Regions from separate parts of the Thalassospira xiamenensis M-5 genome, predicted to be linked through region 1. Evidence: predicted binding sites of a transcription regulator. Region 1 holds the regulator's gene; the other holds the start of a gene.
What was found. The regulator HrcA, encoded in region 1, represses chaperone genes, less so after heat shock. The targets are predictions, from matches to a motif close to GTTAGCACTCNCCNNNGGNGAGTGCTAAC.
Positions count from the first base shown of each region.

Region 2: groES (co-chaperone GroES) is a predicted target of HrcA. The motif match lies at 6,230-6,258, and genes of this name have one in related genera.

Region 1 covers NZ_CP004388.1:4,338,603-4,348,942, reverse strand. Annotated here, with positions in the region: gene TH3_RS20090 (DMT family transporter) at 1-556, shown strand, start outside; gene TH3_RS20085 (antibiotic biosynthesis monooxygenase family protein) at 584-937, opposite strand; gene TH3_RS20080 (NIPSNAP family protein) at 934-1,263, opposite strand; gene TH3_RS20075 (DMT family transporter) at 1,293-2,210, opposite strand; gene TH3_RS20070 (helix-turn-helix domain-containing protein) at 2,287-2,967, shown strand; gene TH3_RS20065 (NAD-dependent deacylase) at 2,974-3,726, opposite strand; gene grpE (nucleotide exchange factor GrpE) at 3,878-4,519, opposite strand; gene hrcA (heat-inducible transcriptional repressor HrcA) at 4,569-5,627, opposite strand; gene rph (ribonuclease PH) at 5,964-6,680, shown strand; gene rdgB (RdgB/HAM1 family non-canonical purine NTP pyrophosphatase) at 6,780-7,376, shown strand; gene hemW (radical SAM family heme chaperone HemW) at 7,490-8,683, shown strand; tRNA gene TH3_RS20035 (tRNA-Leu) at 8,853-8,939, shown strand; gene TH3_RS20030 (glycosyltransferase family 2 protein) at 9,077-10,027, shown strand; gene TH3_RS20025 (O-antigen ligase family protein) at 10,024-10,340, shown strand, end outside.
Region 2 covers NZ_CP004388.1:2,675,564-2,685,903, forward strand. Annotated here, with positions in the region: gene TH3_RS12590 (glucose/quinate/shikimate family membrane-bound PQQ-dependent dehydrogenase) at 1-258, opposite strand, end outside; gene fliN (flagellar motor switch protein FliN) at 461-763, opposite strand; gene TH3_RS12600 (PLP-dependent cysteine synthase family protein) at 948-2,051, shown strand; gene TH3_RS12605 (Hsp20/alpha crystallin family protein) at 2,133-2,636, opposite strand; gene TH3_RS12610 (NADH:flavin oxidoreductase/NADH oxidase) at 2,946-4,040, shown strand; gene groL (chaperonin GroEL) at 4,163-5,818, opposite strand; gene groES (co-chaperone GroES) at 5,878-6,165, opposite strand; gene rfbC (dTDP-4-dehydrorhamnose 3,5-epimerase) at 6,607-7,170, shown strand; gene rfbA (glucose-1-phosphate thymidylyltransferase RfbA) at 7,179-8,060, opposite strand; gene rfbD (dTDP-4-dehydrorhamnose reductase) at 8,064-8,966, opposite strand; gene rfbB (dTDP-glucose 4,6-dehydratase) at 8,969-10,024, opposite strand; gene glmS (glutamine--fructose-6-phosphate transaminase (isomerizing)) at 10,069-10,340, opposite strand, start outside.

The DNA.
Region 1 (10,340 bases):
AATCGCAACCCTTCTTGGACTTGTTGGCGTTTGGGTAATGTGCGTTCCCAAAATGGACGGATTTGGCGTTCCATTGGGGGTTGCCGCAGCCCTGATCGGGGCGTTCTGTTTTTCCGCGCAAACGCTTTATGCCAAGGTTCTGACCCGGACCGAGACGAATTTCTCCATGCTGTTCTGGCCCCAGATTGTCGCCATCGTGATCTGGGTGCCGGTTGCCGTCATCATGTGGCAACCGGCGGCCTTGTCTGACTGGCTTTATTCTGCGGGTGCAGGTTTCTTTGCCATGCTGACCAACTACATGGTTCTGCGGGCTGTTCGGGTTGCGGATGCCAGTGTCATTTCGCCCGCAGCCTATACGGCCTTGCCGTTTTCTGTAGCAATGGATCTGATCTTCTTTGACATGCTTCCGGTGCCGGTGATTTTTGTCGGGGCGGCGATTGTCGTGCTGGCGGTTGCCTTGCTGGATTACAGAGGCGGGGCAAAACCGGTTTCGGTTGTGCCCGCCGAAGATGATGAAAGTGATGGAAATCGCAAGGCCGCAACGGCGAAAGTTTAGCCTTTCTTCGGAAAACCTGTTTATCCATTATGAACTGTCGTCGTGTTGCTTGCGGGAATCATCGGGTGTTTCGGCCCGTTCATGCATTCCATAATCACGCATGACATGGGCGACCCGCAGACGATAATTGTCGAAAATCCGGTTACGGCCTTTGTGCTGTGCAATGCGGTGTTCACTGACATTGCGCCATGCCATGACGGCTTCTTCATCGCGCCAGAACGAAAGAGACAGAACCTTGCCCGGCTCGTTAAGGCTTTCGAACCGTTCGATGGAAATGAAACCGTCGATTGTTTCAAGTACCGGCCGGAGGTCTTTTGCGATCGAGAAATATTCGTTACGATGTTGCGGGTTAGGCAGGACTTCGAAAATGACGGCAATCATGGCTTGACCAGCTCCGCATGCGGGGTAGAGGCGATTTTGAAAAACTGGCGTTCTTCGCGCAGGATGAATTTTTCACGTTGGGCGAACTGATAGTTTTCACGCCCCAGTGGGTCTTGTGACAGGCGGGCGCGATAGGCTTCATATGCTGCCAGATCCGGCAAATGATAAACTGCGTAAGCAGTCGATATTGTTCCTTCATGAGGCGCGAAATAGCCGACCAGATCAGCACCGCATCGTGGAATTGCTTCGCCCCAGTTACGCGCATATTCCACAAAAGCATTCTTCTTATAAGGGTCGATTTCATAGCGGATGAAACACGTGATCATTGGCTTTATATCCTTATTGGGAGACGATTTTACGATTTAGGAAAGGGTGACTGTCGCCAGAATGTGCGCGGCAGATTGATGATTGCGACGCCGACAAGCGTGCAGAGGATTCCAGCAAGAACCGGGGAACTTATGGTTTCGCCAAGCAACAGGCTGCCAAGCACGACGCCGATCCCGGCACGCAGGTAGCTTTGACTGGCAACACCCATTGAGCCAAGCGTGCGTAACAGCCTGAAATAGATCAGCAAAGCGATTGCTGTGCAAAAAACCGACAGGGCAAGCGTTGCAAGAATGGCGGACGTTGACGGTGTCAAGTTCCAGGGTCGATCCAGCACCAGACTGGCCGGGATCAGAAAGGTGCTGGCCCAGATCATGGTTGCGGCGGCGGTAACGGTTGCGGGCAGGGTGCTGAAGCGCTTGCCATAGATTGCTGCTCCGGCATAGAGGATCGCTCCGGCCAGAACGGCAAGCTGCCCTCCCACATGCTGCCCTAGTCCGATAATCACACCGGGGCCGACAATCAGAACCACACCAGCAACGCCAAGGCACGCTCCGGCAAGACGAAACCGGTCAACCCGTTCATGCCGTGTCAGAAGGGTCGTGATCAGGAAAACAAAAACCGGTGATGTTGAATTAAGCACACTGGCAAGGCCGCTTTCGACATGTTGCTGTCCCCAAGCAAGAATTGTCCATGCGCCGAGACTGTTGAAAACCGACTGGATCAGCAATGTGCCGATAACCTTGCCATCGCGCGGAAAACGTTCGCTACGGCAGAACATGACGACGAGAAGAAACAGCGATGCGATGCCAACCCTGATCGCAATCAGCGTAATCGGTGGGATGTCGGTTAGGGCGATTCTGATAAACAGATACGACGATCCCCAAAGCAGGGCGAGCAAAGTCAGTAAACCAATTTCAAGGGGCAGCAATATTTTGGACGATGTCATTCGGATCTCCGGGGCAGGGGCAATTCTGAACAAATAACCGATTGCTGGCGACCAATGCTTCGATTAATATCGAACTATGAAAGAAGGACCCGATATTGCCCGCGTGGCTGCATTGCTTGGCGATCCGGCACGCGCGAACATGTTGACCGCCCTGATGAGTGGCCGCGCGCTGACCGCGGCCGAACTTGCACAGGAGGCCGGTGTGACGCCGCAAACGGCGAGTTCACATCTTGCAAAGCTTGAGGCTGGTCAGATCGTTATCCCGCGAAAGCAGGGGCGGCATCGTTATTTTACGCTTTCGGGCCCCGATATTGTCGAGGCATTGGAAGTCCTGATGGGGATTGCCAGCCGGGTCGGACATAATCGGGTCCGAACCGGGCCGAAGGACCCGGCATTGCGCAAGGCACGTGTTTGCTATGATCATTTGGCCGGAGAAATGGGGGTTGCCCTGTTTTCGGGGCTTGAGACCCGCAAACTGATTTCGACAGATCATAATGGCGTGGCTTTGACAGATGCCGGTGCAGATTTCGCCGAGGCGTTCGGGATTAATCTGAATGAACTGCGCACCAGCCGCAGGCCGCTTTGCCGGGAATGCCTGGATTGGAGCGCCCGACAATCTCATTTGGCAGGTTCGTTTGGTGCAGCGTTACTGGACCGGTTTTATGATCTGGGCTGGGCACAGCGAAGTAAGGAGTCGCGTGTGGTGATTTTCAGCCCCAAAGGCGAACGCAACTTCAAGGCGCTGTGCGATAGTTAATAGTTGTCAGACTTGATCCATCAATAGGCTGTCGACCAGTGCCGGAACCAATTCAGTCGCCAGGCCATATGAACTGTGATCAAACAAGGACGCCCCGGAACCAGGTTCCAGGTTGATCTCGACCGTTTCTGCACCAGCTTCTTCACTGGCGATTTGGACGAACCCGGCAGCCGGATAAACGTTCCCTGATGTGCCGATGGAAATGAATAGGCCACATTTGTAAAGAGCAGCATAAATGCGTTCCATTTCAAGCGGCATTTCCCCGAACCAGACAACGTGTGGGCGTAGGCCCCCGATTTTGGTGCAGGAGGTACAGGGAGTGTCTCGTCCCAGTGGGGCAGACCAGACCGTCAGAAGCCCGCAATGATTGCAGCGGATTTTCAGCAATTCGCCATGCATATGGATAAGGTTTTTTGATCCGGCGCGGTAATGGAGATCGTCGATATTTTGGGTTACCAGCAGAACGTCGCTTGGCCATCTGGTTTCGAGCCGGGCAAGGGCAAGATGCGCCTTGTTTGGCTGTATCGCAGGGTCAGGCAGCCCTGCGCGTCTGTCATTGTAAAAGTGATGTACGAGATCGGGATTGTTGATGAATGCCTCAGGCGTTGCGACTTCGGAAATGTCATATTTTGCCCAGATACCATCTGGGTCGCGGAAGGTATGCAGGCCGCTTTCCTTCGAAATACCGGCCCCGGTCAAGATAACAATCGTTGCGGCTTCATCGCGCAGAATATTGATAATGTCAGGACGAAACGGCATGGCGTGTTCCGATGTCATTGTTGCAACCAAGCCAGATTAGACCCGAAATGGACAAAATAAAACGGCCCGCCGTGAAAATGGCAGGGCCGTTTAAATATTTGATCTTTCAAAACCGGTTTGCGGATTCCCGACCAGAAATCAGCCAGCGCTATCAGGCAGAGGTGTCAACATTGCTGCCAGGTTCGTCGTTTTTTGCGGCTTCCTGACCGGCGGGGTTTTTGGTGACCCCGACCATTGCCGGGCGCAAAAGGCGACCTTTGAGCACGTAACCGGCCTGCATTACCTGGGCGACATGGCCGTCTGGATAAGCAGGATTTGGCATTTCAAACACGGCTTGATGATGATTGGGATCAAGTTTTTCCCCAAGCGGTTCAAGCTTTTCAACGCCGTTCTTTTCCAGTGCCTTAAGAAGCGTCTGTTCGGTCATTTCAACGCCTTCAACCAGCTTTTTCATCGTCGGGTCGGCATTGGACGTGTCGCCAGCAGCCTCAAGGGCGCGGCGGAGGTTGTCACCTACATCAAGCAGTTCGCGGGCAAATTTGGTAATCGCATAGTTCCCGGCGTCCTCGACGTCTTTCTTCGCGCGACGGCGCGTGTTTTCCACCTCGGCGGCGGCGCGCAATAGGCGGTCTTTCAACTCAGCAACTTCTGCTTCAAGTGCTGCAACCGGATCTGTGGTGGCTTCGCCACCTTCGGCTTCGGTTGCTTCTGAGACGACATCCTCTGCGGCAGTTTCTTCTGCCGACGCGGCATCATGCAGATCGTCCTGGTTGTTCTTTGCGGTTTCCGACATGGCTAACCTGTACCTTCAATTTGTGTGGCCTGACACGCAGCGCCAACGTTTATCCAATCAGTCGCCCGACCAGCTTGGCGGTGTAATCGACCAGCGGAATGATCCGGGCATAATTGATCCGGGTCGGCCCGACAACCCCGATTGCGCCCACAATGCTGCCTTCGGCATTCTGATAGGGCGAAATCACCATCGAAAGCCCCGATCCGCCGAACAATTTGTTCTCGGACCCGATGAAAATCTGCACACCTTGGGCAATCGTGGTGACATCAAGCAATTCAATCATCTGATCGCGTGCTTCGAGCACGTTGAACAGCCTTCTTACGGTTTCGAGCTGTTCGATCGTGTCGATATTTTCAAGCAATTGCGACTGGCCCTTTACGATCAGGGACGAACCCTTGACCCCGCCGGCCCATGTCGCAAGTCCGGCATCAATCAGTCCAGCCGACAATTCGTCGAGTTCCTGTTTGATGCGGTCGCGTTCCAAACTCATCAATTGCCGGGCGTCATCAAGTGTCTTTCCGGCCAACCGGGTATTTAGATAGTTCGATGCTTCTGTCAATGCCGAGGTCGGCAAATCGGGCGGAACATCAAGGATACGGTTTTCAACATTACCGGTCTGCGAAACCAGAACCGCAAGGACCTTGCCCGGCGAAAGCGCAACAAATTCAATCTGTTTTAAACGGATTCCATCGGTTTTCGGTGCAACCACAAGCCCTGCACAGCGTGACAGCCCCGAAAGCATACTTGTGGCCTCGCCCAGCATCTGATCAAGGGAATATCCGGCCTGCTCGCAATTTTTGGTCAATTGATCGCGCTCGGCATTTGGCAGATCACCGACTTCCATCAGGGCATTGACGAAAAGACGCAGGCCTTTCTCGCTTGGCAATCGACCGGCCGAAACATGGGGAGCAACCAGAAGCCCCATTTCCTCAAGATCGGACATGACATTGCGGATGGTCGCCGCCGAGAGGTTTTCTGACATGCGGCGTGCGATGGATCGAGATCCGATCGGTTCGCCGGTTTCGACATAAGCATCTACGATCTGGCGAAAGACTTCGCGGGATCGTGCGTTCATGTCGCCCAGCAATGTGTCGTCAAACAGCGCCATGTCAAACCTGTCAAAACCAAATGTGTAGCGTGGAATTTAGTAAGGTGTCGGGCAGGCGTCAATGAAGCTGGCAGATTGGTGATAGCTGGTGGACGGGAAAACGATGGTATCAATCAGGAAGTTAGTCTTGCCAAATCTTTGAATTCGTCGCGAATCGAGTGCCATTTATGGTTTTTGCGCGTGGATCTGAGGCATGGTGTTGCTGGGATTTTGCCGTTATTTTCGGGGAAACTGCTGGACCTTTGATACGATGCTCAGTAGCTTTGGCCGCAATTTCAGCCATCGTTGATCAGCCATGCAGGTTGATCCGACCCAGAACAAAGAGGTTCAGACCCCATGCGTCCATCCGGCCGTAATTTCGATCAGCTTCGCGACGTTTCCATTGAGACAGGTGTTTCCAAATATGCAGAGGGCTCCTGCCTGATTAAATTTGGCGATACCCATGTGATTTGTACCGCGACGGTCGAGGACAAGGTGCCAGGCTGGATGCGTAATTCCGGCAAGGGTTGGATCACTGCAGAATATGGCATGCTGCCGCGTGCAACCGACAGCCGCATGCAGCGCGAAGCCGCACGCGGTGGCCAGTCGGGTCGGACCCAGGAAATTCAGCGCCTGATAGGGCGTTCGATCCGTGCGGTCGCTGACCTTAAGGGCATGGGTGAAATGCAGATGCGCCTTGATTGCGATGTTATCCAGGCTGATGGCGGAACACGCACCGCATCAATCACGGGTGCCTATGTTGCGGCCCATTTGGCGTTTCAGGGCGTACGCCGTCTTGGCCTGATCAAGGAAATCCCGTTGAATCAGCCGGTTGCCGCAATTTCGTGCGGTATTTATCAGGGTGAAGCGGTTCTTGATCTTGATTATGCCGAAGACAGCAATGCGGGTGCGGATGCGAACTTTGTTCTGGCGGGCAGTGGCGGCATTGTTGAGGTTCAGGCGACTGCGGAAGATGTGCCGTTTGATCGTTCTGCTTATGACAAGATGTTTGAACTGGCGGAAAAAGGCTGCAAGGAACTGTTTGCCAAACAGCGAGCAGCGATTGGCATCTAAGAATTTATTCGGGCGAGCCTGGATATGGTTCGCCCGATATTGTTTTTGCGGTTTTCAGCCGTCTTCGTCTTAACGACCCGAATATCTCTAGGCAGCATCATGGCCCGTCGCTTTACGGAAAAAAAACTCGTTATCGCCAGCCACAACAAAGGCAAGATCAAGGAGATTGCCGAACTGCTTGATCCGTTCGGGATCGAAGTGGTTTCAGCAGGCGATTTGAATCTTCCCGAACCCGAAGAAACCGAAAACAGTTTTATTGGCAATGCTCAACTGAAGTCGTTGGCGGCAGCAAAGGCCGCCAATCTGCCAGCCCTGTCTGATGATAGCGGCATGGCGGTTTCCGCCCTTGATGGGGCGCCGGGTATTTATTCAGCGCGTTGGGCCGGGCCGGACAAGGATTTTGATATGGCGATGGAAAAGGTCCAGAACGGGATCGGGAGCCATCCTGACCGTCGGGCGGCCTTTATCTGCGCCTTGTCTCTGGCTTGGCCAGACGGTCATGTGGAGAATTTTGAAGGTCGTGTTGAAGGTGAAATCGTTTGGCCCAAACGTGGCCGTCACGGTTTCGGCTATGATCCGATTTTCCAGCCAAAAGGTTATGAGCAGACCTTTGGGGAAATGGACCCGGCACAGAAACATGCAATGAGCCATCGCGCGGATGCGTTTCGCCAGCTGGTCAAGGCTTGCTTCGTGTAAGGATTTTAGGCGGCTAACTGCCTGCATCGAACCTATGCACGCATCGCTGATGTAACTATCGGTGGTGCGTGTTACTTTATCCGTCTTTCCCGCAGTCGAAGATCGAGAACCGCGTGTCCCTAGCAACCGCAGAAGCTGTCCCGTTTGGCATCTATATCCATTGGCCGTTTTGCCTGTCGAAATGTCCCTATTGCGACTTCAATAGTCATGTTGCTGACAAGGTTGATCATGCGCGCTGGAGGTCGGCATTGCGTGCGGAACTTGCCGCAGGTGCTGCGCGTCATCCCGGCCGCACGGTCGGATCGGTATTCTTTGGTGGTGGGACACCGTCGCTAATGGATCCGGAAACCGCAGGGGCCCTGATCGCCGATATCAAAACCTTCTGGCCGGTAACCGATGACATCGAAATCACGCTTGAAGCCAATCCGGGTACGGTTGAAATCAACCGGTTTTCGGCCTTTGCTACCAATGGCATCAACCGGGTCTCAATTGGTATTCAGGCGCTCAATGACCGCGATCTTAAATTTCTGGGGCGGGTGCACAATGCGGCTGAAGCCATGCGTGCTCTTGATGTTGCGGCGAATGTGTTTGACCGGTTTTCGTTCGATCTGATTTATGCCCGGCCCGAACATGATCCGAAAGCCTGGCGTCAGGAGCTGCGCGAAGCACTTGAGATCGCGCGCGGTCATATTTCGCTTTATCAGTTGACGATCGAACCGGGAACGCAGTTCCATACCTTGCATCAGCGCGGTGATCTCGTTGTACCCGATGAAGATCTTGCGACCGATCTTTATGAAATCACCCAGGAAGAAACCAAAGCCGCCGGTTATAGTTGCTACGAGGTTTCGAACCATGCCCGACCCGGGCAGGAAAGCCGCCATAACCTCGTATACTGGCGCTATGGCGATTATCTTGGCATTGGTCCGGGTGCACATGGCCGCGAAGCCGTGATTCAGCCAGATGGCAGCACGAAACCAATGGCGGTGCGCCGTCATCGTGCGCCGGAAATCTGGCTTGACCGTGTGGAAAAGCAGGGACATGGCACGCAGGAAGAAACCGCTTTGGTTGCGGATGAACGCCTTATTGAAATGGTGATGATGGGGCTGCGCCTGAATGAACCGATTCCGGTGGGACGCTTCGAGCGGATTATTGGCAAAGCCCCGCGCGAGGCATTGGATTCAGAACGGCTTGAAACCCTGATTGCGTCGGGCGATCTGATTTGCGATCAGGCAGGATTGAGCACGACCGATCAGGGGCGGAACCGTTTGAACGGGGTTCTCAGATACTTGTTCGACCATTCGGCGTGATCGCGGATGAGTGGGAAAATCAAGATTTTCCTTATGTCTTGCGACGGTGGGCGATTTTCAAAGACGCGTTTTGCAAAACCCTCAAAAAGGTTGTTGACACTGAAGTTTGGCAGCGTATATTGCGCCCCGTTCCGGCGGGTTCCGCCGGGTAAATACCACAAGCCCCTATGCCCAGGTGGCGGAATTGGTAGACGCGCTGGCTTCAGGTGCCAGTGGCCGCAAGGTCGTGGAAGTTCGAGTCTTCTCCTGGGCACCATACCCCAGCACATCGTCAATGTGCTGGGGTATTGTCGTTTTAGGACCTTTAAAGCCCTAGATACACATGACTTTTGCGTCGCGGCGCATCAAGCACTGTGTTAAGACGACGAAGTATCTGCATAGTTGAGAGTTGTGATGATTTCCTCTCCTTGTGATGGCATGATGCCTGATGTCAGTTTTGTACTGCCGGTGTTCAACAAGGAAAATGCTTTGCCGCATTTTTTTGAGACATTGCTTGCGCAACAGGGTGGATTTTCGTGCGAGGTGATATTTGTCGATGATGCGTCAACCGATGGCTCGCGTGCTGTTTTGGAGGGTTTTGCAAAGCAGTACGATTTTGTTTGCGTCATTGCCAATGATGACAATGCCGGTCCCGCGATCCGGCTAAATCAGGGCGCGGAACGCGCGCGTGGCAAATATCTTGCGTTATTTGATTGTGACGAGCTTCTGGCGCCCGATGCGGTTTCCTGCATGCTCCGGCTTGCCGAAGAATACGATGCTGACATGGTGCATGGCCGCGGACGAAAGACTGACGCAATAATTGCCCGGGCAAACATCGACATGATTGGCAACAATATTGATGCCAAGATATTTGATGATGCCTTGGAGCGGATTTTAGGCCGTGGCATGGTTAGAATGACTTGGCTGGTTGAGAGGAAGTTGTTTGAAAAATCAGGGGGATGCGACCCTGACATCTTCATTCAGGACGAGTCTTTGCCTTTGAGATTGTCATACCATGGTCGTCGGGTCGTTGATGCCGACATGGTTGTGACACTTGTTCCGGACGCAGGTAGTCACCTCTCGGCAAATAAAATGCAGCAACATCATGATCGTTTTTTTGCCTATGCAAACTTTTTACGCGCCCATCCCGAGCTGGGCTTGGCGAAGCGTCGCAAAGTGTTTGGCAAATGTATTTCTGCTGCACGTAAAGCCAAGCGTGATGGTGCGCCGTTCAATTGGCTTGATCTTCAGCTTCAATATCTGGCAAACAAACTTTCTATTGGCCCTGCTGATTCAACGAGTTTGAACCGCTTCGTGCCTGTTTTTGAACAAATTTCCGGCATCAGGAGGCCGATCAAACCGTGATTTCCGCCCAGTCTTCCAGTGTGTTTGATCGCCGTATGCATATTGCTGCGACATTCCTCCTTTGCACGATCCCAGCCTTCCTGTTGTTTGCGCGTGGCGTTTCTGATGGTGCTTTGGTTTTAATCGGACTGTTGTTTCTCGTGCGTAGTGCCGTGTACCGGGATTGGTATTGGGTGCGAGAAGTAGATATCGCGATCCTTTTGATGATCTGGCTGATCCTGAATTTACTGGTTTCACCCTTTGCCGAATTTACTGGCAAAAGTTTCGGGCGATCAGCGAGCTGGATACGGTTTGTGATTTTCTATGCGGCAGT
Region 2 (10,340 bases), 1.7 Mb from region 1:
CAAACCACCGCGCGGTCCCAACTGCCACCAGTCAAACCCGACTTCCCAAACGGCCCAGCCAAGGCTTGCGATCATGAAAAGTGCGTAAAACGGTAAAACGACAGGTCGTTTTGCGAATGAAAGAGCCGCGGCAATCAGAAATGCCAATCCGGCAAATGCATAATACCAGCTACCATCCAGGAAAATAAGCCAGACGCCCCCGGCACCAAGTGCCAGTCCGATCAAGGCCAGCAATCCGGATGTCAGAATATTGATCATGAGATTGTCCTCGTTGTGCGTAAAAGCGGGACATACCGACACAGCCTTTGACCATAAAATGGCAGGTTAAAGGCAGTATCGGCATTTGTTCCAGAACGCACAGACAGCAACAACGGTTCCAACCAACATCGGGAAAAATAAAAACCACCGGCCGTCAACAATCCGGTGGTTTGCAAAATGGCTGAGTTCTTTGGAAAATCTCTTAGTGATGGGTCTCGATAATGGTGCCGGATTTAACAACTTCGGTGATCGTTACACCCAGGTTTTCATCCACGACAACGAGTTCCCCACGTGCCACCAACCGGTTATTGACGTAAATATCAACCGGCTCCCCCACTTTGCGATCCAGTTCAAGAACCGCACCGCGGGTCAGGCGCATCAATTGTGCAACCTGAATCTGGCTTTTGCCGATCACGGTCGATACGCGTACCGGCACATCATACGCCGCCCCGATTTCAGATGCAGCGTGACGTTTGGCAAAAGGATCGTCGTCGTTTTTAGCCATGGTAACCAGATCACCCGGATAAAATGGAAGAATCGCGAAACTCTATTCTAGAGGTTAGCTTTGAAAAAAGTGTTAGCAAGCTTATTCGCAAAATTTACGGTAGTTTTCTGTATAATAATCACCTACATGAAGAAACCTTCAACGATCCGCGTCACCAGCGCCAAACAGAAATACAGGACTTTTCATGAGCTACGATCGCCAATGGGTGGCTGATGCCATCAACATCATCGAAGCCGACTTCAACCGGTCTGCAGACACCCATCTGATCCGTCTTGATCTGCCGTCACTTGATGGCATCGGGCTTTACCTCAAGGATGAATCGACCCATCCGTCCGGCAGCCTGAAGCATCGCCTGGCGCGCTCATTGTTCCTGTATGGCCTTTGCAATGGCTGGATATCCAAAGACACCCCGATCATCGAGGCATCAAGCGGCTCCACTGCCGTGTCCGAAGCCTATTTTGCCCGCCTTCTGGGGCTTCGCTTTATTGCGGTGATGCCCAAATCAACATCGCAACAGAAAATCGATCAGATCGCCTTTTATGGCGGCGAAAGCCATCTGGTCGAACACAGCGGCCAGATTTATGCCGAATCCCAACGCCTGGCGCGGGAACTGGGAGGCCATTACATGGACCAGTTCACCTATGCCGAACGCGCAACCGACTGGCGGGGCAACAACAATATCGCTGAAAGCATCTTTGACCAGCTCAAACGCGAACCCCACCCTGTTCCGCGCTGGATCATTGTTGGTGCCGGTACGGGTGGAACATCTTCTACCATCGGTCGCTATATCCGTTACGGACAGATCCTTGGCATGGGATGCGAACTTTGCGTCGCTGATCCGGAAAACTCTGTTTTCTATGACGCTTATGAAACCGGCAAATGCGACATCACCGGGCAAAAAGCATCACGTGTCGAAGGCATCGGTCGCCCGCGCGTTGAACCAAGCTTTAACCCCAACGTCGTCGATCACATGATCCGCGTACCGGATGCCGGCAGCTTCGCCGCCCTGCAATATCTGGAAAAACATATGGGAAGGCGTTGCGGCGGGTCGACCGGCACTAACCTGATCGCCACCCTGTCACTGATCAGTCAGATGAAAAAGGCTGGCGAAAGCGGATCGGTTGTTACCCTGCTGTGTGATGGCGGTGACCGCTATCGCGATACCTATTACAATCCCGACTGGATCATCAAACAGGGCATCGACCTTGACCCTTGGCATGCCGCCCTCGAAGCCTTCGATAAAACCGGTGTGTTTGAAATGCCGATGGATTGCTGCACGGCTCACTAACCATCGCCATGCGACCGCAGACAAAAAAGACGGGCGGATTTCTCCGCCCGTTCAGGTGCTTCATCAAGGTTGAGGCAAAACTTACCCGGAAATCGCAATCTTGCGCGGCTCCAGCTTCACTTCCGCTACTTTAGGGAGAGTGAGCGTCAGGACACCGTTCTTGAACGATGCCGCAATCTTGTCTGCATCGACGGTATCAGGCAGACGGAATGAACGTTTGAAGCTGCCATAGGTGCGCTCAATAACACGGGCACCATCATTGCTTTCACGGGTTGATTTCTTTTCACCCGTAATCGTCAGGACACCTTCAAGTACCGACACATCAACATCGTCCTGTTCAACACCCGGAAGTTCGGCGGCAAGTTCGATATTGTCATCAGTTTCGTGGACGTCGATGCGCGGGGTCAAAAGCTTTTGCGATACCTCGCCACCACTTGCACCAGCAGAATTCACAAGCCCGTCACGTCCAAAGATCGAGCCGATCATACGATCAAAATCACGTCCGAAAACACCAAACGGATCACCATATGCCGGACGCGAAGCCAGACGACGAGCAGTACCATTTACAGTCTGAAGACCAGTCATAATTACCCTCCTAAACAGACAGGTAGTTCTTACGCCACAGGTCCAGTCATGCTGCAACCCTGACGCGCACAAGGCCACCATGGCCTTTCGATTCAACAAATAGATCAGGGTCATTTTTCCGCAAGTAGGTGCACGCATTTTTTTGAAATTTTTTTCGTTCCTTATCTCGCCCTCATCGGTGTCCTTATCTGGCCGACCATTCCACGAGACGGAAAAGCCTTGGATCCCTATGGCGCGAACAGCAATTTCCAACTAGCTTCATGCCATTGTCGGCAGGAACCCCTGCCCCCACTGATACAGGACACCTCCATGAGCCACCTTTTTACGCAGCTCTGCCTTGGCAAGCTTGAACTGGAAAACCGCATTGTCATAGCGCCGATGTGCCAATATTCCGCCGATAACGGTAAAGCCACGGCATGGCACGACATGCATCTTGGCAATCTTGCCCAATCCGGTGCCGGCCTTCTGATAATCGAGGCATCTGCGATTGAACCCGAAGGCCGCATTACCTATGGCGATCTTGGACTATGGGGCGATGAAACCGAAGCAGCCCTTGGCAAGACCCTCGCCGCTGTGCGCAGCCATTCCGACATGCCAATTGCCATCCAGCTTGCCCATGCTGGGCGTAAGGCATCCTGCGAAAAGCCTTGGGATGGTGGTGGCGCCATTGCACCGGATCATGAAAATGGCTGGCAGGTTGTTGCCCCGTCCGCTGTTCCGTTCCGTGCAGGCGACCCGGAACCAGAGGCACTCAACACCTCGCGCATCCGCGAAATCATTCAGGGCTTTGCCGATGCGGCCAAGCGCGCGGATCGACTTGGTCTTGATGCCATCGAAATTCACGGGGCACACGGGTACCTGCTCCATCAATTCCTCTCACCACATTCCAACAAACGCGATGACGACTATGGTGGATCGCTTGAAAATCGTATGCGGATCGTGATCGAGGTTTATGACGCAGTTCGCGCCGCTTTCGATCCAGCCAAACCGGTCGGCATTCGGATTTCGGCTTCTGATTGGGTCGAAGGCGGCTGGGATATTGATCAAAGCGCCGAACTGGCCCGTGTCCTGAAGGAACGCGGTTGCGATTTTATCCATGTGTCATCTGGCGGTCTTCACATCGATCAGAATATCCCCGTTGGCCCGAACTATCAGGTCCCCTTTGCAGATCGCATCAAATCGGAAACCGGCATGATCACCATCGCGGTTGGCCTGATTACCGAAGCAGAACAGGCAGAGGCCATTGTCTTCACCGGTCAGGCCGATGCCATTGCGCTGGCGCGTGGCATTCTTTATGACCCGCGCTGGCCGTGGCATGCGGCAGCAAGCCTTGGCGCCGAGGTCAAGGCGGCCAATCAGTATCTGCGCTGTCAGCCACGCACACTTAAAAAGCTGTTCGGTTAATCTGAAAAATCCCCGCAACTCATCTGATTGCGGGGATTTTTATCGCAATCGATACAGAAACGAAAAGGGCCTCGCAAATGCGAGACCCTTTCCGTAGCAAGAAGGTCGGTTGGTGGTAAGGCTTAGAAGCCCATACCGCCCATGCCGCCCATACCACCCATGCCGCCCATGTCAGGCGCGCCACCGGAGGATTTGTCTTCCGGCTTTTCAGCGATCATGCATTCGGTGGTGATCAGCAGACCTGCGACCGATGCTGCGTCCTGCAGGGCAGTACGAACAACTTTGGCCGGGTCGATGATGCCGGCTTTGACCAGGTTGGTGTATTCACCTTTCTGTGCGTCGAAGCCGAATTCAACATCGTCCTGCTCAAGCAGCTTGCCAGCGACAACTGCACCGTCAACACCTGCGTTCTGAGCGATCTGACGGACCGGAGCCTGCAGCGCGCGACGAACGATGTCGACACCGATGGTCTGGTCATGGTTTACACCTTCAAGACCGTCAAGAGCGCGGGTCGCGTACAGCAGAGCCGTACCGCCACCAGCAACGATACCTTCTTCAACAGCAGCGCGAGTTGCGTGCAGGGCATCGTCAACGCGGTCTTTGCGTTCTTTCACTTCGATTTCCGAAGCGCCACCGATTTTGATCACGGCAACACCGCCAGCGAGTTTCGCAAGACGTTCCTGCAGTTTCTCGCGGTCGTAATCCGAAGTGGTTTCTTCGATCTGTGCACGGATCTGGCCAACGCGGGCTTCGATCTGGGCTTTCTCACCGGCACCATCAACGATGGTGGTTTCTTCTTTGGTGATGGTGATCGATTTCGCGGTACCGAGCATATCGAGCGTAACGCTCTCAAGCTTGATGCCGAGATCTTCGGAGACAACCTGACCACCGGTAAGGATGGCGATGTCTTCGAGCATTGCTTTGCGACGGTCGCCGAAGCCCGGTGCTTTGACTGCAGCGATTTTCAGACCACCGCGCAGCTTGTTAACGACGAGGGTCGCAAGAGCTTCGCCTTCGACGTCTTCAGCAATGATAAGAAGCGGCTTGCCCGACTGAACGACAGCTTCCAGAAGCGGCAGCAGCGGCTGCAGCGAGGAAACCTTTTTGTCAAACAGCAGAACATAAGGGTTGTCGAGCTCGGCAACCATCTTTTCCGGATTGGTTACGAAGTACGGCGACAGGTAACCACGATCAAACTGCATGCCTTCGACAACGTCGAGTTCGGTGTGCAGGCCCTTGGCTTCCTCGACGGTGATAACACCTTCGTTGCCAACTTTTTCCATGGCTTCAGCGATCATGTCGCCGACTTCACGGTCACCGTTGGCCGAAATGTTACCAACCTGTGCAATCTCGTCCTTGCCCGAAACTTTACGAGCGCGGCTCTGGATGGCTTCGATTACTTTGGTCGTCGCAAGATCAATACCGCGTTTCAGGTCCATCGGGTTCATGCCAGCAGCAACGGACTTGTTGCCTTCACGAACGATTGCCTGTGCCAGAACGGTTGCGGTGGTGGTGCCGTCACCAGCCAGATCGGCGGTTTTGGAAGCCACTTCACGCAGCATCTGTGCGCCCATGTTTTCGAACTTGTCAGAAAGTTCGATTTCCTTGGCGACCGAAACGCCGTCCTTGGTCACGCGCGGTGCGCCAAAGGATTTTTCGATGACAACGTTACGGCCTTTCGGGCCGAGCGTCACTTTAACGGCATCAGCAAGGATGTCGACACCGCGCAGCATTTTGGCGCGGGCGTCGGTGGAGAATTTTACTTCTTTAGCAGCCATAGTATTCTTTCCTCTCTATGAGACGGATGAACGTGGATTTAAGTCACCAAAAGGCTGACTTATTCCATGATGCCCATAATGTCGGACTCTTTCATGATCAGCAGCTCTTCGCCATCGACCTTGACTTCGGTGCCCGACCATTTGCCGAACAGAACCTTGTCACCTGCCTTGACGTCAAGCGCTACAAGCGAGCCATCTTCTTTGCGAACACCGGAACCAACAGCGATGATCTCGCCTTCCTGCGGTTTTTCTTTCGCGGTATCCGGGATAATGATGCCACCGGCTGTCTTGGTGTCGGATTCGACACGACGGACCAGCACACGATCATGTAACGGACGGAACTTCATGTTAGACAACTCCGTGTTTAAGCTAAGGCTCGTTTTAAATTAAAACTAACCGGGATGAGCCCGTATTAGCACTCACCCCCGGCGAGTGCTAACAGCATGTATTGAAGCCATCGGAATTTGTCAACAGAAGAGAACAAAAGGACGCAAAAATGTCATGATTTTGGGGATTTTCTCGCACTTGCGAGAATGAAAACGGCGCGCTTCGCCCATGCGCCGCGCCACGATCATTTTCTGATGCCAGACCTATCACGCGACACTTCACATGACAAAGGGCAATATTGTGACACGATTTCCGAAACCCTTCATTCGCCAGCTTAAACTCATTGGCGGACTTTGATTTAACCAAATCCCCAATGCATCTTTATAAGTTATGCTAAGTAGGATATTCGTCTTGCAGGTCATTAGCCCGACTGGACCACTTGGGTCCCAAATGGTGATTTTATGAAGATCGAATCTCTGGAAATTCCCGAAGTCAAACTGCTCTTCCCGAGAAAATTCGAAGACGAGCGGGGATTCTTCTCCGAAACCTATAATCAGGAGGAGTTTTCACAGGCCGGAATCACGCAGGATTTCGTTCAGGATAACCATTCCTTTTCCAAAAGCCCCGGTGTTTTGCGCGGCCTGCATTTCCAGCGCGAACCGTATGCCCAAGACAAACTCGTTCGGGTTCTGCGCGGTCGAATCCTAGACGTTGCCGTCGACATTCGTCCCAATTCGCCAACACTTGGCAAATCGGTTATTGCCGAAATCAACGCCGATGACTGGAACCAGATTTTTGTTCCGCGCGGATTTGCTCATGGTTTTCTGACGCTCGCCCCCGACACAGAAGTCGTCTACAAGGTCAGCAGGCCTTACACCCCTTCGGCCGAGCATGCTATTCTATGGAACGATCCGGATCTTGGCATCAACTGGCCGATGGATGAAAGCCAGCTGATACTGTCAGCCAAAGATACCAATGCGATGTCGTTCAAAAAGTATCTTGAAACAGTTAGAGACGAAAACTGAACTGTCGTCTACATCCGATGCAGGCTGCGCAAAACGGATATTAGATAGTCGCGATACGAGCTGGCACCAAAGGCATCAATCAGCTTTTCAAATTGCCCCTCATCAATCAGACCTGTGCGTAATGCTATTTCTTCGGGGCAAGCAATTTTAAGGCTTTGCCGCTTTTCTACTGTTTCAACAAAGTTTGCGGCGTCAAGCATCGCACCATGGGTTCCTGTATCAAGCCAGGCATATCCGCGCCCCATCTTTTCTACATGCAACTGCCCACGTTCCAGATACGCATTGTTGACATCGGTAATTTCAAGCTCACCACGCGCCGATGGTTTTATGGATCTTGCGATTTCAACGACCTGCGCGTCATAGAAATACATCCCGGTCACGGCATAATTCGATTTCGGCTCTTTCGGCTTTTCTTCAATTCCCTTTGCCATTCCCTTGTTATCGAATTCGACGACACCGTAACGTTTAGGGTCCTGCACATAATAGGCAAAAACCGTTGCGCCGGTGGTCTGCTTCATCGCGTTGACCAGAAGCTCGGTCAGGCCATGCCCGAAAAATATGTTATCCCCCAGAACCAGACAGCACGGGTCATCGCCGATAAACGCAGCCCCGACCCGAAACGCATCGGCAAGACCGCGGGGCTCTTCCTGAACTGCATATTCGATCTGAAGCCCCCACCTCTGACCATCACCCAACAGCTCACGAAATAACGGTAAATCGCGCGGCGTACTGATCAAAAGGATTTCCCTGATCCCGGCCAACATCAATGTCGTCAGCGGGTAATAGACCATTGGCTTGTCGTAAACCGGCAACAACTGCTTTGACACAACCATTGTTGACGGATGCAACCGCGATCCGGTTCCGCCCGCAAGAATGATGCCTTTACGCATTTTCTATCTGCCCGCTTCAAGGTTGTTCAAACATGTCGGAAGGCTTTCCGAAATATCGGGCAGCCCATAATCGAAAGTATCGGTAAATTTCTGTGTCGACATTATGGAATAGGCTGGACGCTTGGCAATCGTTGGAAAGGCATCCGAATTTACCGGATCAATCCAGCAATTTTTCCCAGTCCAATTTGCCCCAAACTTCGCAATCGCAGCATCCTGAATACGTTTGGCGAAATCAAACCACGTCATCTGATTATCGGAAACAAGATGGTATGTCCCAAACCCGTTAAAGTTCAGATCAAGTATCACCGGTAATAATCGCAAGGTCGCATTCGCCAGATCAATTGCCGATGTCGGACATCCATGCTGATCATTCACAATCGTCAGAACATCACGTTGGGTCATCAATCCCAGCATCGTTTTGACGAAATTCTTGCCAAACGGGCTGTAAACCCAGGCAGTACGGAAAATAAGGTGGCGTTTAGTCGCAGCCCTGACCGCGCCTTCGCCTGCCAGCTTGCTGGCACCGTAAACGCCAAGTGGCGCGACCGAATCATCTTCGCAGTATGGTCGCTGTGACGCGCCATCAAAAACATAATCGGTTGAAAAATGGATCAGCGGAATATCAAGATCGTCGGCAGCCCGGGCCATCATATCAACAGCATCGCAGTTGATATGATAGGCGTTCTCACGATCATTTTCGGCAAGATCAACAGCCGTATAAGCAGCAGCATTGATGATCACATGCGGTTGATTGTCCCGAATGGCCGAAGCAATTGTCGACAGATCAGATAAATCACACTTGCTTCGATCCAAGAGTGTCAAACGGACTTTCGGAAAAGCCGCGCCACATAGCGCCAGACTTCTTCCCAATTGGCCGTTTGCGCCAAAGACAAGTGCATTAATCATCACTATTTCACCGTTCCGAGCCGCTCACCTGCATATTTATCTTTCAGGATGGGCTCCCACCACGCCCGATTTGCCAGATACCATTTCACTGTCTGCTCCAGACCGCTTTCAAAGCTGTGTTTTGGTTCCCAGCCAAGCTCGTCGCGTATCTTCGATGGATCAATCGCATACCGCCAGTCATGCCCCGGGCGGTCGGTCACGAACCGAATCTGCGCCTCAAAGTCACCTGTCACAGCATCGGGCTGAAACCGCGACACAACATCAAAGATGCTGCGCACGACATCAATATTTGCAACTTCGTTGCAACCACCGACATTGTATTTCTCGCCAATTCGTCCCTCGGTCAAAATGGTAAAAAGCGCGTCTGCATGGTCTTGAACATGAAGCCAGTCCCGCGTGTTTTTGCCATCGCCATAAACCGGCAACGCCTTGCCATGCAAGACATTCAGGATCATCAGGGGGATCAGCTTCTCGGGGAATTGATAGGGCCCGTAATTGTTCGAACAATTGCTGATAATCACCGGCAACCCATACGTATGATGCCAGGCGCGCACCAGGTAATCCGATCCCGCCTTGCTTGCAGAATATGGCGAATTGGGCGCATAGGGGGTTTCTTCTGTAAAAAGCCCCTCGTCCCCAAGCGAACCATACACCTCGTCAGTCGAAATATGATGAAACCGGAAAGTCGACCGTCGTTCAGCAGATAAGCTGTTGAAATAATCCCGTGCTGCTTCCAGCAGGGTGAATGTACCAACAAGATTCGTCTGAATAAATTCAGCCGGCCCGTCAATCGAACGGTCTACATGGCTTTCTGCCGCCAGATGCATCACAGCATCGGGTTGAAAACCTTCAAAGACCCGGTCAAGTTCCGCCCGGTTGCAGATATCCTGTTTTACGAAACAGTAGTTGGGTAGCGAAGAAACACTTTCAACAGTGCGCAAATCGGCCGCATATGTCAGCTTATCAAGGTTGAGAACCTCGATCTTTTTCTGCCCGGCCAAAAGCCGGCAGACCGCCGCCCCGATAAACCCTGCACCACCTGTCACAATGACTTTCATAGGCCCCGCCCGTTTATCCAACTTTGTCGCCAGAAATATCGACTTTATTCCACCGTAACCGACTTGGCGAGGTTACGGGGCTGATCGACATCCGTGCCCTTGTGAACCGCCACATGATAGGCCAGCATCTGAACCGGAATCGTATAAAGGATCGGTGCGACGAAGTCCGCAACCTTTGGCAGCTCGACCGTGGCGGATGCCATATCGCCAAGCTTCGCAAGTCCCTCTGCATCAGACAGGAAAATTACCCGTCCGCCGCGTGCGGCCGCTTCCTGCATGTTCGATGCAGTTTTTTCAAAAAGTTCGTCGGAAGGTG